Regions from separate parts of the Aliivibrio sp. S10_S31 genome, predicted to be linked through region 1. Evidence: predicted binding sites of a transcription regulator. Region 1 holds the regulator's gene; each other region holds the start of a gene.
What was found. Region 1 encodes MetJ, which represses methionine synthesis genes. Its sites were predicted from a motif close to TTAGACNTNTANANGTCTAA; they were not measured.
Positions count from the first base shown of each region.

Region 1 (4,821 bases):
TTTTTAAGGATGATAGGGCGTAGTACTAAGGATGAGAAAAATGAATGGCAGGTCTTCTTTTGATAATAATCACACTTAGTAGGAGTGATTGAAAATATTTATGAGATAAGGCTCACGTCGAAAGATATTTTGAAATTAGAAATAATGAAGAAAATCGTAAAAGAGGGAAATTAAGAAATAATCAGAAATGTGATCTAACCAACAATAGACATTGTTGGCTAGAAATAGTTCATATTTTATTCATTAATTTAAGGTAAAGGAGGGGTTATTTACACTTAGAAACCATCATTGATTTTGGCTCTCCTTGGGAAGTGAACTCTAAGCTCCAAACGTAGTTACCATCTTCAGGAAGATAGATGGCGGTATCTTGGCCATAGCCACCAGTAATGAGTTTATTTGATTGTCCCAATTTGGGTGATAGTCCTTCGGCTGTGTATTGAGCGCCCCAGTCTTTTGTTGCATATTGCATTTTATAAGGGCCTCGTTTTTCATTGATGACCACTTGATAAATGTTGTTTCCTTTATATTGATACGCTCTGGTTTCTTTATGGCTCCAACGAGAGTCAGAGAAATCGCCAATTAAATATAAGGTATCTTGTAAAGGGGCGTTGGTGTCTGTGATAGTAGGGTTATCGCATTGCGCCATAAAACCACTGCCATATAGCGCTATTTCTTTTTGCTCTGTGATAGGTCCTGTACTATTTGGCTCTTCTATTGTTAAAAATCGACTTTCAAAGTTGGATAATGGGATGGTGTATATTCCATTCATTGGAGTAAAAATCTGCTCGGTGATGAGATCAATTAAGTTACCTTTTGACCCAAGCTGTTCTGCATCTAAGGAGAGCGTTTGATCTGCCTCTTGAGTACTTACCATATAAACAATTGCATCATTTTCAGATTGTTTATGATCGATATAGACTTCTTTATTTGCTACTAAATTAACTCTTTTACCTTTAGATAAAGCAGGGTGCTTAATACGTAATTGCATTAATGCGGTAACGTAATTTTTTAAATCCGTTTGCTCTGGAGTCAACTTGGCGGTAAGACCATCAATTTTGGCAGATGATCGAGCTATGTGATCATCACAAAGCCCTTTAATGGCACAGGTATCTTTATTCTCTTTTTTGGAAAAACCGTCAACTTGATCACCAATTTCATCACCATAGTATAGGGTTATTGGGCCTGTATAAGCGGCTTGAAAAGAGAGGGCTGCTTTGTGTCGAGTCCAATAGTTTTTGTCATTTGGATTAGCAATATCACCACGTTGAAGTAAGTCACCAAAGCGAACAACATCGTGATTTCCTAGCATTAAATTCGGTACAGCATGAGGAGGGTAAAGCTCGTGCATTTGCATACCTTGATTAAGCCAATCCCCTCCTTTATGTCCTACGCCACTTTCATTAACTGCAAAGGTTTCAGCAATGCGAAAACGCAGAGGAAAGTCAAAAGCTGAGCAAAGAGCAGGATTTTTTTCGCTGCCATAACCTGTTTCAGTTATGTAGTTTTCGTTATTCCAGATCTCGGCAACCATATAGCCGAGTGGATTTACTTGTTCACCTTTATTATTGGTATAAAAGGTTTCTTTTGATGCGGCGTCAACGGCTTTACGAATGTTCGTCCAAGATTGTGTTGGCACTTGGTAGGCTTGGTCTAATCGCCAGCCGTCGATTTTTAATTCTTTAATCCAGTAGGTTGCGACTTCTTTATAAAAAGCTTCGCTTTCAGGGTAGTTAACAGGATTGTGCTCTCCTGCTGGAAGTAACCCTGTTGGCGATGGCTTAATCAGTCCTTTTTTATGGTGGCCAAATACGCCATCAAATAATACGTAAATACCACGCTTGTGAGCCTCTTCAACCAGTTCTTTGGCTTTTTCTAATGTGCCAAAGCGTGGATCTATTTTAAAAAAGTCAGTAGCAAAATATCCGGTAGCATCGAGTTTATCAGCCCAATGGTCTTGATTATCTAGAGGGGCAGATTCAAAGACAGGAGTCATCCAAATGGCATTCATACCAAGCGATTGAATGTAATCTAATGAATCAATAATTCCTTGTAAGTCACCATTATGATGACTTGGGCCATAGCCAGTGCCATGTCCGATTGTGTTATCACCATCGACAAAGCTTTCGACCATGATTTGGTAAATTCGTAAGTTATCGCTTTGTGCCGTCATTTGCGGATCACACTGATAAGCTAAGGAAGAGAGGTCATTATTAGATGTTGAGCTACATGCGCTCAAAAGTGAGGTAATAGCGAGGGCTATTGTTGTTTTTGCGATCTGTTTTTTCACAGTAAGTCCTTTATATTTATAAGTAGGGCACTGTGATTATTTATTAGCCAAGAGGGAATGTAATCCTCCTAATTTTATTAAAAGAAGGAGGAGACAAAAGGAGGAGGAATAAAACGTATTTACTCTTCGTCAAACGCTTCGAATTCGATCCCCATTGCCGTCATTAATGCTTTTGCTTCAGCTGGAATATCATCTGGACGATCTTTACGTAGATCTTCATCTGTTGGTAAAGGCTGGCCAGTGTATGCGTGGAGGAATGCTTCACACAATAATTCACTGTTTGTCGCATGACGTAGGTTGCTTACTTGGCGACGAGTACGCTCGTCAGTAAGGATTTGAAGTACCTTTGTTGGAATAGAAACAGTAATTTTTTTTACTTGTTCGCTTTTTTTACCATGTTCGGCATAAGGACTTAAATAGTCACCATTCCAATCAGCCATTGTTCACCTTCGTTCAGAATTATTGATGTATATAAGTAGAATAGGCGATTTTAGCGATATTTACCGCTAAAAGTAAAGACATATAGACGTCTAGAAGTGTTGACGTCTCATTTTGTGGTGGTAAAGTAGACTATATACTTATGGATTAGCGTATATCAGTCATATTAATTATATGAGCGGGAAATTGCGAAGGAAAATTATCTATTATTAGAAATAAATTTCGGTAATTAATTTTATGTAATTATGAAATTTAAGACATGAAGATAAAGACATTCCCTTGTAAGCCTGTTTAGATAGTTTATATCGTTGGTATTACATTACTGCACCGCAGTTTGGAAGGGAAATTATGAGCGAAAGAAAACCTGCAACTATTGCTGTTCGTACCGGCATTGAAACAGACTCACAACATAACGCTGTTGTGCCACCTATCTACTTATCAACTAACTATAGTTTCCCAGAATTTGGGGATGTGCCTAAGTATGATTATGCTCGTTCTGGAAATCCAACTCGAACTCAATTAGAAACCACTCTTTCAGATTTAGAAGGTGGTGCAGGTGCAGTAGTAACTAACTGTGGAACATCCGCTCTTAATTTAATGGTATCGGCACTGCTTGGTCCTGACGATTTAATTGTTGCTCCCCATGATTGTTATGGAGGAACTTATCGATTGTTTAATACCCGTGCAAATAAAGGAGATTTTCAAACTTTATTTGTAGACCAATCTAATACTGAAGCTTTAGATGCTGCAATTGCTAAAAAGCCAAAATTAATCTTACTTGAAACCCCTTCAAATCCATTAGTACGTGTGGTGGATATTGCTGAAATTTGCCAAAAAGCGGCTCAAGTTGGTGCGTTAGTCGCAGTAGACAACACTTTCCTTTCTCCTGTACTACAGCAGCCTCTCTCTTTAGGGGCGGATTTTGTTATTCACTCTACGACTAAATATATTAACGGACATTCTGATGTTGTTGGCGGTGTACTTATCGCTAAAACAAAAGATCATGCGGATGAGCTTGCATGGTGGGGGAACTGTATTGGAGCTACTGGTACTGCATTTGATAGCTACTTAACACTGCGTGGTATTCGAACATTGGGTGCACGTATGCGTGTGCATGAAGAAAATGCAATGGAAGTTCTCAAATGTCTTCAAGAACAGTCATTAGTAGGTACGATTTACCACCCAAGTTTACCTGATCATCCCGGTCATGAAATTGCAAAGCGTCAACAAGCAGGCTTTGGTGCTATGCTCAGTTTTGAACTAAATGGTTCACTTGAGCAATTGAAAGTATTCGTTAAAGAATTGAAATACTTCTCTTTAGCCGAGTCTTTAGGTGGTGTTGAAAGTTTGATTGCGCATCCAGGAACCATGACACATAGAGCGATGTCTGATGAAGCTCAAGAAGAAGCCGGATTAGCTCCAACATTATTGAGATTATCTGTTGGATTAGAAGATAGCCGAGATCTTATCGCTGATCTTCAACAAGCATTTACGATTGCCGCAGAGGTGAAATAATGACAAAACCTTGTTCTCGTCAATTACACAAATTTGGTGGTAGCAGCTTAGCTGACCCTGAGTGCTACCGCCGAGTTGCCACCATCTTAAAAGAATATTCAAATGAACATGATTTGATTGTTGTTTCTGCAGCAGGTAATACAACAAACCGTATTTTAGAGTGGATAGATAACCTTTCTAAAGATGGGCGTTTAGCTCATAACACATTAGAGTCTTTGCGGACATACCAACAGGAATTGATAACTGAATTACTGTCTGCTGAGAATGCTGAACCTTTATTGGCTGTTTTACATCAAGAATTGATTGCGATAGGGCAATTACATGCACCGTTAACAGAGGTGCAGCAAGCTGATGTATTAGGTCATGGTGAAGTATGGTCTTCAAGATTACTTTCTGCGTATTTAAATCAAATTGATTTACAAGCAGCTCCTCTTGATTCTCGAACCTTTCTAAGGGCAGAGCGAGCAGCGCAACCTGAAGTGGATCGTGTGCAGTCTTGGCCTTTGTTTAAAGAGCAGGTAGCTCAGCATCCACATGGACGAATTGTGATTACTGGTTTTATGGCTCGCAATCAAAAAGGA
Region 1 covers NZ_JAAUWR010000003.1:176,942-181,762, forward strand. The annotation lists gene HC728_RS03785 (alpha-amylase family glycosyl hydrolase) at 266-2,287, opposite strand; gene metJ (met regulon transcriptional regulator MetJ) at 2,407-2,727, opposite strand; gene HC728_RS03795 (O-succinylhomoserine (thiol)-lyase) at 3,074-4,240, shown strand; gene HC728_RS03800 (bifunctional aspartate kinase/homoserine dehydrogenase II) at 4,240-4,821, shown strand, end outside.

Region 2 (4,821 bases), on a different contig from region 1:
TCAGCGAATTACCAAAATGACTCGCAACAGGAATTAAGCTATTACGCAATGCGTGTTTACGCACTGCTTTTCTAAATGGCAACCCTTTCGCAATGGCAGTACGAACATAATCAGACGCTAAGTTCTCCATTAAATTATTTTTCATTGTCATGGTAAGTAGTGCAAAGTCGCCAATCAAATAACAAAATAGAGGAAGGATGGCATGCCACATAATGTCTTTGATTTGTTCAAATGCACCGAAATCATCAAAGTCATCACTAATAAAGCCGCCCATTGGAAACCACTCTAATTGATAACTAAACAAGCTAATCAAAAAGACCCCAATGACATAACCGGGTAAAGCAAAACCAACAAAGATGGCAATTGAGGAGGTTGAATCTAGAATAGAACCATGTTTTAGCGCTTTTAAGTAGCCAAGCGGAATGGATATGAGATAACTGAGCAAAAACGTCATCCCTCCATAAAAGAGAGAAACAGGTAAACGTTCGGCTATCATGTCCCAAACAGGTTCATAATAACGAGTGGACTCACCCAAATCTAAAACAACCAACTTAGTTAACCAATCATAATACGCTTCAAACACCGGCTTATCTAAGCCATAAAAAGCATTCAGTTCTTCAATCTGCTCTTCCGATAAGGCGTTATTACCATCGGTAACACTGCTTGTGCCGCCCGTTTCTGAAGCACCCTGCATTTGTAGACTTAGCAACATACGCTCTACTGGCCCACCCGGAACAAATCGAGTAAGAGCAAAAATAAGTAAAGTAATACCGATAAAGGTAGGAACAACTAATAAAAGTCGCCTAAGTAGGTAAGATATCATCCGTGACAGTACTCCATGTCCTTCGACAAACTCCTTTGTCGTTATACGAGTTAGGCTATATTTCTAGCCCAAACTGTATTTATTTTTATAATAATTTTATTAAGTTAGTTCAATAGTTAAGTAACTACAAAGGCAACCATCGATAATGTAATTGAGTTAACAGTTTGCAGAATAGCACGGGGATTAGAAAGTAAAAGGCGAGTTTTTGACACAATTGTTATGAAAGTGTCACAAATTAATCCTCATTGGATTAAATTATCTACTGATAAAAAGAGAATTTTTAAACGAGGTTGTTACTGAAAAGGAATTTCACTTAAATGAGAAAGTATATCTTGTTGTTGTTCATCCGTAAGTAGATCCCACGTGTTAACCGTTTCATCTACAGGAGCTTTTTGATGGCATAATGCTTTCGGTTGCTCTTTGTCTAAAAGCAAACTCTTACCTTTATCAAGCTTATTCATAACGACCACCTTCATCTGTAATCCTTAATCAGATCACTTAAAATCCATCTATATACTCAACTCTAGGTAAATTTGCCTAATAAAGATACACTTTTCTCATCTTAAAAATAAGACAGAAAGAAAAAGTCCGCTAACATATTCATTGTTAACACATAAAAAAACGCCCACAGATTTCTCTATAGGCGTTTCATTTATATTCTCTTTAACGAATCTAGCTAAGCAGACAAGAACTTTGGTACATCCGCAACACTATCAAGAACTGTTGTTGCTAATGCTTCACCTTCTTCAGTTACTGGCTTACCAGTTCGAACTAAAATACGAGTACCAACACCAGCCGCTTGCGCTGCCATCATGTCTTCTTTCTTATCACCGATCATGATTGAATTTTCCATGTCGATATCTAAGAAACGTTGTGCAGAAACCAACATACCCGGATTTGGTTTACGGCAGTCACATGCTTCTTTGTATTTTTCAACAGTCGCTTCAGGGTGGTGAGGACAGTAATAAATACCATCGAAGTCAACGCCATTATCAGCAAAGTTCCAATCCATCCACTCAGTAAGGATTTCAAATTGATCTTCAGTGAACATACCGCGAGCAATACCTGATTGGTTAGTTACCAATACTAATAGGTAACCCATTTCTTTGAGTTTTTTCGTAGCCTCAAATACACCATCAATGTATTCAAAATCATCGCGTTTATGAACATATCCGCGATCAACGTTGATCACGCCATCTCTATCAATAAATACCGCTGGTTTGGACAAGGTGACACCCTCTATGAATCAAATCGATTAATACTAAAAATTATCTCATGCTTTTTACTTATTGACACCTTATTTTATGCGTTTAGACGTCTAGACGTAAAAATATCTATTGACTTAAATCAGTATCCGAAATAGCATCAGTAAAACATAAAAAATGAGAGATTGCTCAGGTTTTGTAACCTTTGTTAACTATCTTTTTACGAAATGCAGTTCAAGGCGAATCATGATTGAAATAAACCGTGTTAATAAGATTTTTTATCAAGGAGCAAAGGAAATTAATGCTCTTAAAGATATTAATCTTCGTATTGCTCAAGGCACCATCTTTGGTGTGATTGGCTCATCGGGTGCAGGGAAAAGCACACTGATACGCTGTGTAAACATGTTAGAAAGACCAACTGATGGTGAAGTGATTGTCGATGGCGTAGATTTAACGAAACTCTCTTCTAGCGAGTTAAGTAAAGCTCGTCGTAATATTGGGATGATCTTCCAACACTTTAACCTTTTAGCATCACGAACTGTATTTGATAACGTTGCTTTACCATTAGAGCTTGCTGGTAAATCAAAACAAGAAATTCAAAAGAAAGTAACTGAATTATTAGATTTAGTTGGCTTAGCAGATAAACACCATACTTATCCTGCAAACCTTAGTGGTGGTCAGAAACAACGTGTTGCTATCGCTCGTGCACTTTCAACGGATCCAAAAGTGTTACTGTGTGATGAAGCAACTAGCGCCCTTGATCCTGCAACAACAAAATCAATTCTAGAACTGATTAAAGATCTAAACCGTAAATTAAGCATTACTATTCTTATCATTACCCATGAAATGGAAGTGGTAAAAAACATCTGTCATGAAGTAGCAATTATCGGTGGTGGTGAACTGGTTGAGAAAGGAGCTGTTAGTGACATTTTTGCGCATCCAAAAACAGCACTAGCTCAAGAATTTATTCGTGCAACATTAGATCTATCAATCCCTGAAGATTTCAAAGCCCGTTTGAAAGATACTTATGTTGAAGGTAGTTACCCTCTTATTCGTTTAGAATTTACAGGCTCAACGGTTGATGCTCCTGTTATCAGTCAAATATCTCGCGAATTTGATATTGATATTAGTATCTTAAGCTCTGATATTGATTACGCTGGTGGTGTTAAATTTGGTTTAATGCTTGCTGAAGTATTTGGTAATCAAGAATCAACTCAAAAAGCAATTGAGTTCTTACGTAATCATCATGTAAAAGTAGAGGTGTTAGGTTATGTCGTTTGATGTGATTTCTGCATGGCTTAATTTAAACAGCAAGTTATTATTAAACGCAACTGGCGAAACCCTATATATGGTTGCGGTTGCTGGTATCGTTGGCTTTGCTATTGGTATCCCTCTTGGTGTTGTTCTTCATATCACTAAAAAAGGTGGTCTAATGGAAAACACCGCGTTTAATAGCGTACTTGGTGCGATTGTAAACGTAGGACGTTCTGTACCTTTCTTGGTTTTAATGGTTGCAATTATCCCTGTAACAAAACTGATTGTTGGTAGCTTTATTGGCACTACAGCAGCTATCGTTCCACTAACCATTGGGGCGATTCCATTTGTTGCTCGTTTAATTGAAGGTGCGTTAATCGAAGTACCAAGTGGTCTGGTTGAAGCGGCACAATCAATGGGCGCAACACCACTGCAAATCATTACAAAAGTACTGCTTCCAGAAGCACTACCAACTATTTTAAACTCAGTTACAATCACACTAGTCACTCTGGTTAGCTACTCTGCAATGGCAGGTACTGTTGGCGGCGGTGGTTTAGGTGATGTTGCTATTCGATATGGTTTCCACCGTTATGATTTAACTATCATGGCAGTGACCGTTGTTATGCTGATTGTTTTGGTTCAAATCATTCAATCTGTTGGTGATGCTTTAGTTAAAAAAGTCGATCACCGTTAATTTTATTTAATATGGAATTCATTTTTAAGGAGTAAATAATGAAATTGAATCTGAAAAAACTGGCTGCTGTTGCTGGCCTAGCATCAACACTTATCCTTACAGGTTGTGGGCAAGAAGAAGCAAAAACAAACTCAATCAAAGTGGGTGTAGTCGCAGGAGCAGAAGCGCAAGTGGCTGAAGTAGCTGCTAAAGTAGCAAAAGAGCAATACGGCCTTGATGTTGAATTAGTTATATTTACTGATTATGTAACACCAAACGCGGCATTAGAGGATGGCTCTATTGATCTAAACGCATTCCAACACAAACCATATCTCGATCAACAAATTGCTGACCGAGGTTATAAATTTGAAATTGCTGGTAGCTACTTTATATACCCAATAGCTGGCTATTCTAAACAAATAACATCAGTTGACCAAATTAAAGATGGTGACCGTGTTGCTGTACCAAACGACCCAACAAACTTAGGCCGTTCTCTGCTTCTTCTTCAACAACAAGGACTAATCACTCTTCGTGAAGATGCTGGCCTTACAGCAACGGTTCGTGATATTACCACTAACCCTAAAAACATAAAAATTGTTGAATTAGATGCAGCACAGCTTCCTCGCTCTCTTGATGATGTAACATTATCAATAATTAATAATACTTATGCTAGTAATCTTGATTTAACACCAGAAAAAGATGGCATTCTAGTTGAAAACAAAGAATCTCCATATGTAAACCTAATTGTCGCTCGTAACGATAACGTTAATTCAGAAAACGTAAAAACATTTGTTAAAGCATACCAATCAGAAGAGGTTTACCAAGCTGCATTTAAAATCTTTAAAGGTGGCGTAGTTAAAGGTTGG
Region 2 covers NZ_JAAUWR010000002.1:257,893-262,713, forward strand. The annotation lists gene HC728_RS02710 (ABC transporter permease subunit) at 1-823, opposite strand, end outside; gene HC728_RS02715 (hypothetical protein) at 1,117-1,284, opposite strand; gene gmhB (D-glycero-beta-D-manno-heptose 1,7-bisphosphate 7-phosphatase) at 1,500-2,051, opposite strand; gene metN (methionine ABC transporter ATP-binding protein MetN) at 2,275-3,309, shown strand; gene HC728_RS02730 (methionine ABC transporter permease) at 3,299-3,976, shown strand; gene metQ (methionine ABC transporter substrate-binding lipoprotein MetQ) at 4,015-4,821, shown strand, end outside.
Region 2: a site for MetJ is predicted at 2,134-2,153, ahead of metN (methionine ABC transporter ATP-binding protein MetN). Genes of this name have one in related genera too.

Region 3 (4,821 bases), on a different contig from region 1:
AATGCCTTTCTTTTTATCTTTCCAAGTAATGTCACAGCCACAATAAAATGAGGTTGGGTGATCTAAATAGATTTTGACTGCTTCTTTTTTGGCTTTTGAAAATGAAGAAGGGGGAGCGGCTAATACATTAAATGCAGAGCCAATAGCGATAATGCTAATAAGTAAGCGGATTAATTTCATAATAACTACTACTGATGATTGTATTAATCCAGTAAGAGTAGCTTATTGTTAAACCGCTTTATAGATAAATTAATTATTAGAAGTCGTTAATTTAACTACAGTTGATTTTAGCTCTAGAGAGTTTTAATGGCGATTGACAGTTTTTACATACATATTGAGTCTGTTTTTTTTGCACTCGATTATGGCGACGTACCGTTAATTCGTGTGTCGAGCATTTGCAACGATAAGGAAAGGTTTTTCCTTTAACTGAATCGACACTGAAACTGTGTGTTGTACGAGCGGGGAGGTTGAATACTTGATTCATGACTCCTTGCCATTCTTTTCCGTGAGGGCGCACACGACCATACAATTTGAATGTGATTAGGTGAGCGATTTCATGAGGGATCACTTCATTAATAAACGTGTGTTGATTTTCTTCTAATAAAATAGGGTTAATGCGTATTTCCCAGCCTTGAAGACGTGCTGTTCCTGCAATTTTTCCACGCTGAGTAAATTTGATTTCTGGCAGAGAAAAAGGACGATTAAAAAAGGTAGAAGCTTGTTGAATACATTGTTGTGCTTTTGCTATTGATGCTTGTTGAAGTGGGGTCATTACGTCTCTTTATTATCGGTTTTCAAACTTCCGGAAAGGAAGAACGATTAAATAGACCATTTCAAAGAGGATTAATCAATAGATAGGAAGATATTATTCATGCTGTAAACATAAAAAAGGAAGCCGAAGCTTCCTTTTTAAATTCAGAAATAAGTAAATAGTACTTATTTAATACCAGCAAAATCACGAAGGATTGCTGCTTTATCTGTTGCTTCCCATGGGAACTCTTCACGACCGAAGTGACCGTAAGCTGCTGTCTTCTTGTAGATAGGTTGAAGAAGGTTAAGCATTTCTTGTAGGCCGTATGGGCGTAGGTCGAAGTTTTGACGAACGGCTTCAATGATGATGTCGTGAGATACCTTCTCAGTACCGAACGTTTCAACCATGATAGATGTTGGATCAGCAACACCGATTGCGTATGAAAGTTGGATTTCACAACGGTCAGCCATGCCAGCTGCTACGATGTTTTTCGCTACGTAACGTGCTGCGTATGCTGCTGAACGGTCAACTTTTGATGGATCTTTACCAGAGAATGCACCGCCACCGTGACGAGCTGCACCGCCGTATGTATCAACGATAATTTTACGACCAGTAAGACCACAGTCACCCATTGGGCCACCGATAACAAAACGACCAGTTGGGTTAATAAAGAAGTTAGTGTCTTTATTTAACCATTCTGCAGGCAGTACTGGCTTGATGATTTCTTCCATTACTGCTTCACGAAGATCTGGTGTTGTTACAGAATCACAGTGTTGTGTTGAAAGAACAACTGCATCAATACCAACAATTTTACCTTGGTCGTATTGGAAAGTTACTTGAGATTTTGCATCTGGGCGTAGGAAGTCTAGCTTGCCACTTTTACGTACTTCTGCTTGTTTTTGAACAAGTAGGTGAGAGTAGGTAATTGGAGCTGGCATTAAAATTGGCGTTTCGTTAGTTGCGTAACCAAACATGATACCTTGGTCACCAGCACCTTGTTCTTTAGGGTCAGCTTTATCAACACCTTGGTTGATGTCTGGAGATTGCTTACCAATTGTGTTTAGTACGGCACAAGAGTTTGCATCAAAGCCCATGTCTGAATGAACGTAGCCGATTTCACGAACGGTTTCACGAGTGATTTCTTCGATATCAACCCATGCAGAAGTGGTTACTTCACCACCAACCATCACCATGCCAGTCTTTACGTATGTTTCACACGCAACACGCGCTTTTGGATCTTGTTCTAAGATCGCATCAAGTACTGCATCTGAAATCTGATCTGCAATTTTATCTGGATGACCTTCTGATACTGACTCAGAGGTAAATAGGTGCTTAGCCATAAGGGAGCTCCACTTCTATAAATAATAAGTTCTAAAAATACCCACAATCTATATAAGTCTATACGTTTAACAGTGTAGGTGTTTTTCCATCTAGACGGCCATAATAAAGTAAAATTGATTAATTACAACTCATTTAGTTTAAGAAAATAAATATAAGACATAACCAATCGTTTGCGTTTTGTTGTGAGATTTATCGGTATAAATCAGGTTTTCTGTCAAAATCGTGAAAAAAAGCGTCTTATTTACTAAGTAATCGTTTGCAGTGCCGATGAGGCTTTGCGACAATACGCACCTGCAAATTTAGGTTAATCAATAGTGATTAACTTGCTCAACAATATAGTCCTTCGAATTTTCAGGAGCAGGCATGTCTTCACGTAAACATCTAGCAAATGCAATCCGCGCTTTAAGCATGGATGGTGTTCAACAAGCAAATTCTGGTCACCCAGGCGCACCTATGGGTATGGCAGATATCGCTGAAGTATTATGGCGTAGCCACCTAAATCACAACCCACAAAATCCAGAGTGGGCTGACCGCGACCGTTTTATTCTTTCAAATGGTCATGGCTCTATGCTGATTTATTCTCTGCTTCATCTTTCAGGTTATGACCTGTCTATCGAAGACTTAAAGAATTTCCGTCAACTGCATTCTAAAACTCCAGGTCACCCTGAGTATGGTTATGCACCAGGCGTAGAAACAACTACGGGTCCATTAGGTCAAGGCATCACTAACGGTGTTGGTATGGCGATGGCTGAAAAAGCATTAGCTGCACAATTTAACCGTGAAGGCCACGATATCGTTGATCACAACACATACGTGTTCATGGGTGACGGTTGTCTAATGGAAGGTATCTCTCACGAAGCGTGTTCACTTGCTGGTACATTAGGTCTAGGCAAATTAATCGCATTTTGGGATGACAACGGTATCTCTATCGATGGTGAAGTTGAGGGTTGGTTCTCTGACGATACACCTAAACGCTTTGAAGCATACGGTTGGCATGTAATTCCTGCGGTTGATGGCCACGATTCAGATGCTATCAATGCAGCAATTGAAGCGGCTAAAGCTGACCCTCGTCCTTCGTTAATTTGTACTAAAACAGTAATTGGTTTTGGTTCTCCAAATAAACAAGGTACACACGACTGTCACGGCGCTCCATTAGGTGCTGAAGAAATTGCAGCAACTAAAGCTCAATTGGGTTGGGAACACGGTGCATTTGAAATTCCTGCAGATGTGTATGGCGAATGGGATGCAAAAGAAGCGGGTTCTGAAAAAGAAGCTGCTTGGAATGCAAAATTCGATGCATATGCTGCGGCATACCCTGAATTAGCGGCAGAATATAAACGTCGTGTAAATGGTGACTTACCTGCAGAATGGGAAGAAAAAGCAAATGCAATTATTGCTGATCTTCAAGCTAACCCTGCAAACATCGCATCACGTAAAGCATCTCAAAATGCACTAGAAGCGTTTGGTGCTATGCTACCTGAGTTCATGGGCGGCTCTGCTGACCTTGCACCATCTAACTTAACGATGTGGTCAGGTTCTAAATCTTTAGAAGCAAATGACTTCGCAGGTAACTACATCCACTACGGTGTGCGTGAATTCGGTATGACAGCAATCATGAATGGTATTGCTTTGCACGGTGGTTTCGTACCATACGGCGCAACGTTCCTAATGTTCATGGAATACGCTCGTAATGCAATGCGCATGGCTGCACTAATGAAAGTGCAAAACATCCAAGTTTACACGCACGACTCTATCGGTCTTGGTGAAGATGGTCCAACTCACCAACCAGTTGAGCAAATTGCTTCTCTACGTTTAACACCAAACATGAGCACATGGCGTCCATGTGACCAAGTTGAATCTGCTGTAGCATGGAAACTGGCTATCGAGCGTAAAGATGGTCCTTCTTCTTTAATCTTCTCTCGTCAAAACCTTGCACAACAAGAGCGTACACAAGAGCAAGTTGCAGATATCGCTAAAGGTGCTTACATCCTTAAGGATTGTGAAGGCCAACCTGAGTTGATTCTTATTGCAACAGGTTCTGAAGTTGAGCTTGCAGTTGAAGCAGCAGCACAACTGACAGCAGAAGGTAAAGCGGTACGTGTTGTTTCAATGCCATCAACAGATGCCTTTGATAAGCAAGACGAAGCATACCGTGAAGCAGTACTTCCATCAGCGGTAACTAAACGTATCGCAATTGAAGCTGGCATTGCTGATTTCTGGTACAAGTACGTTGGTTTCGGTGGCAAGATCATCGGTATGACAACATTTGGTGAGTCAGCACCTGCTGATGAGCTATTCAAAATGTTTGGTTTCACTACTGAAAACGTAGTAAACACGGCGAAAGAACTTTTAGCTTAATTAAAAAAGCATTGGCTTAATTTAGCGATAAGTAAAAATAAGATGAAGAGCGAAGTTATTGAAAGGTAACTTCGCTTTTTTGATCCTTTAAGAAAAAAGCGAAAAGAGTACAATAACCTCAAATGGAAAAAGAGAGTTATGTATTATGTTGAGAGTGGCAATAAATGGATTTGGCCGGATTGGTCGTAGTGTACTTCGAGCGTTATACGAGAGTGATAAGCGCGATAAAATAGAAGTGGTGGCGGTTAACGAGTTATCACAGCCTGAAGCGATGGCACATTTATTTCAATATGATTCAACTCATGGACGCTTTCAGCATAAAGTCACCCACGATCAAGAATACCTTTATATTGATTTACCTAACGGCTCTC
Region 3 covers NZ_JAAUWR010000006.1:89,490-94,310, reverse strand. The annotation lists gene HC728_RS07040 (endonuclease) at 1-180, opposite strand, end outside; gene HC728_RS07035 (SprT family zinc-dependent metalloprotease) at 272-772, opposite strand; gene metK (methionine adenosyltransferase) at 937-2,091, opposite strand; gene tkt (transketolase) at 2,456-4,450, shown strand; gene epd (erythrose-4-phosphate dehydrogenase) at 4,596-4,821, shown strand, end outside.
Region 3: a site for MetJ is predicted at 2,142-2,161, ahead of metK (methionine adenosyltransferase). Genes of this name have one in related genera too.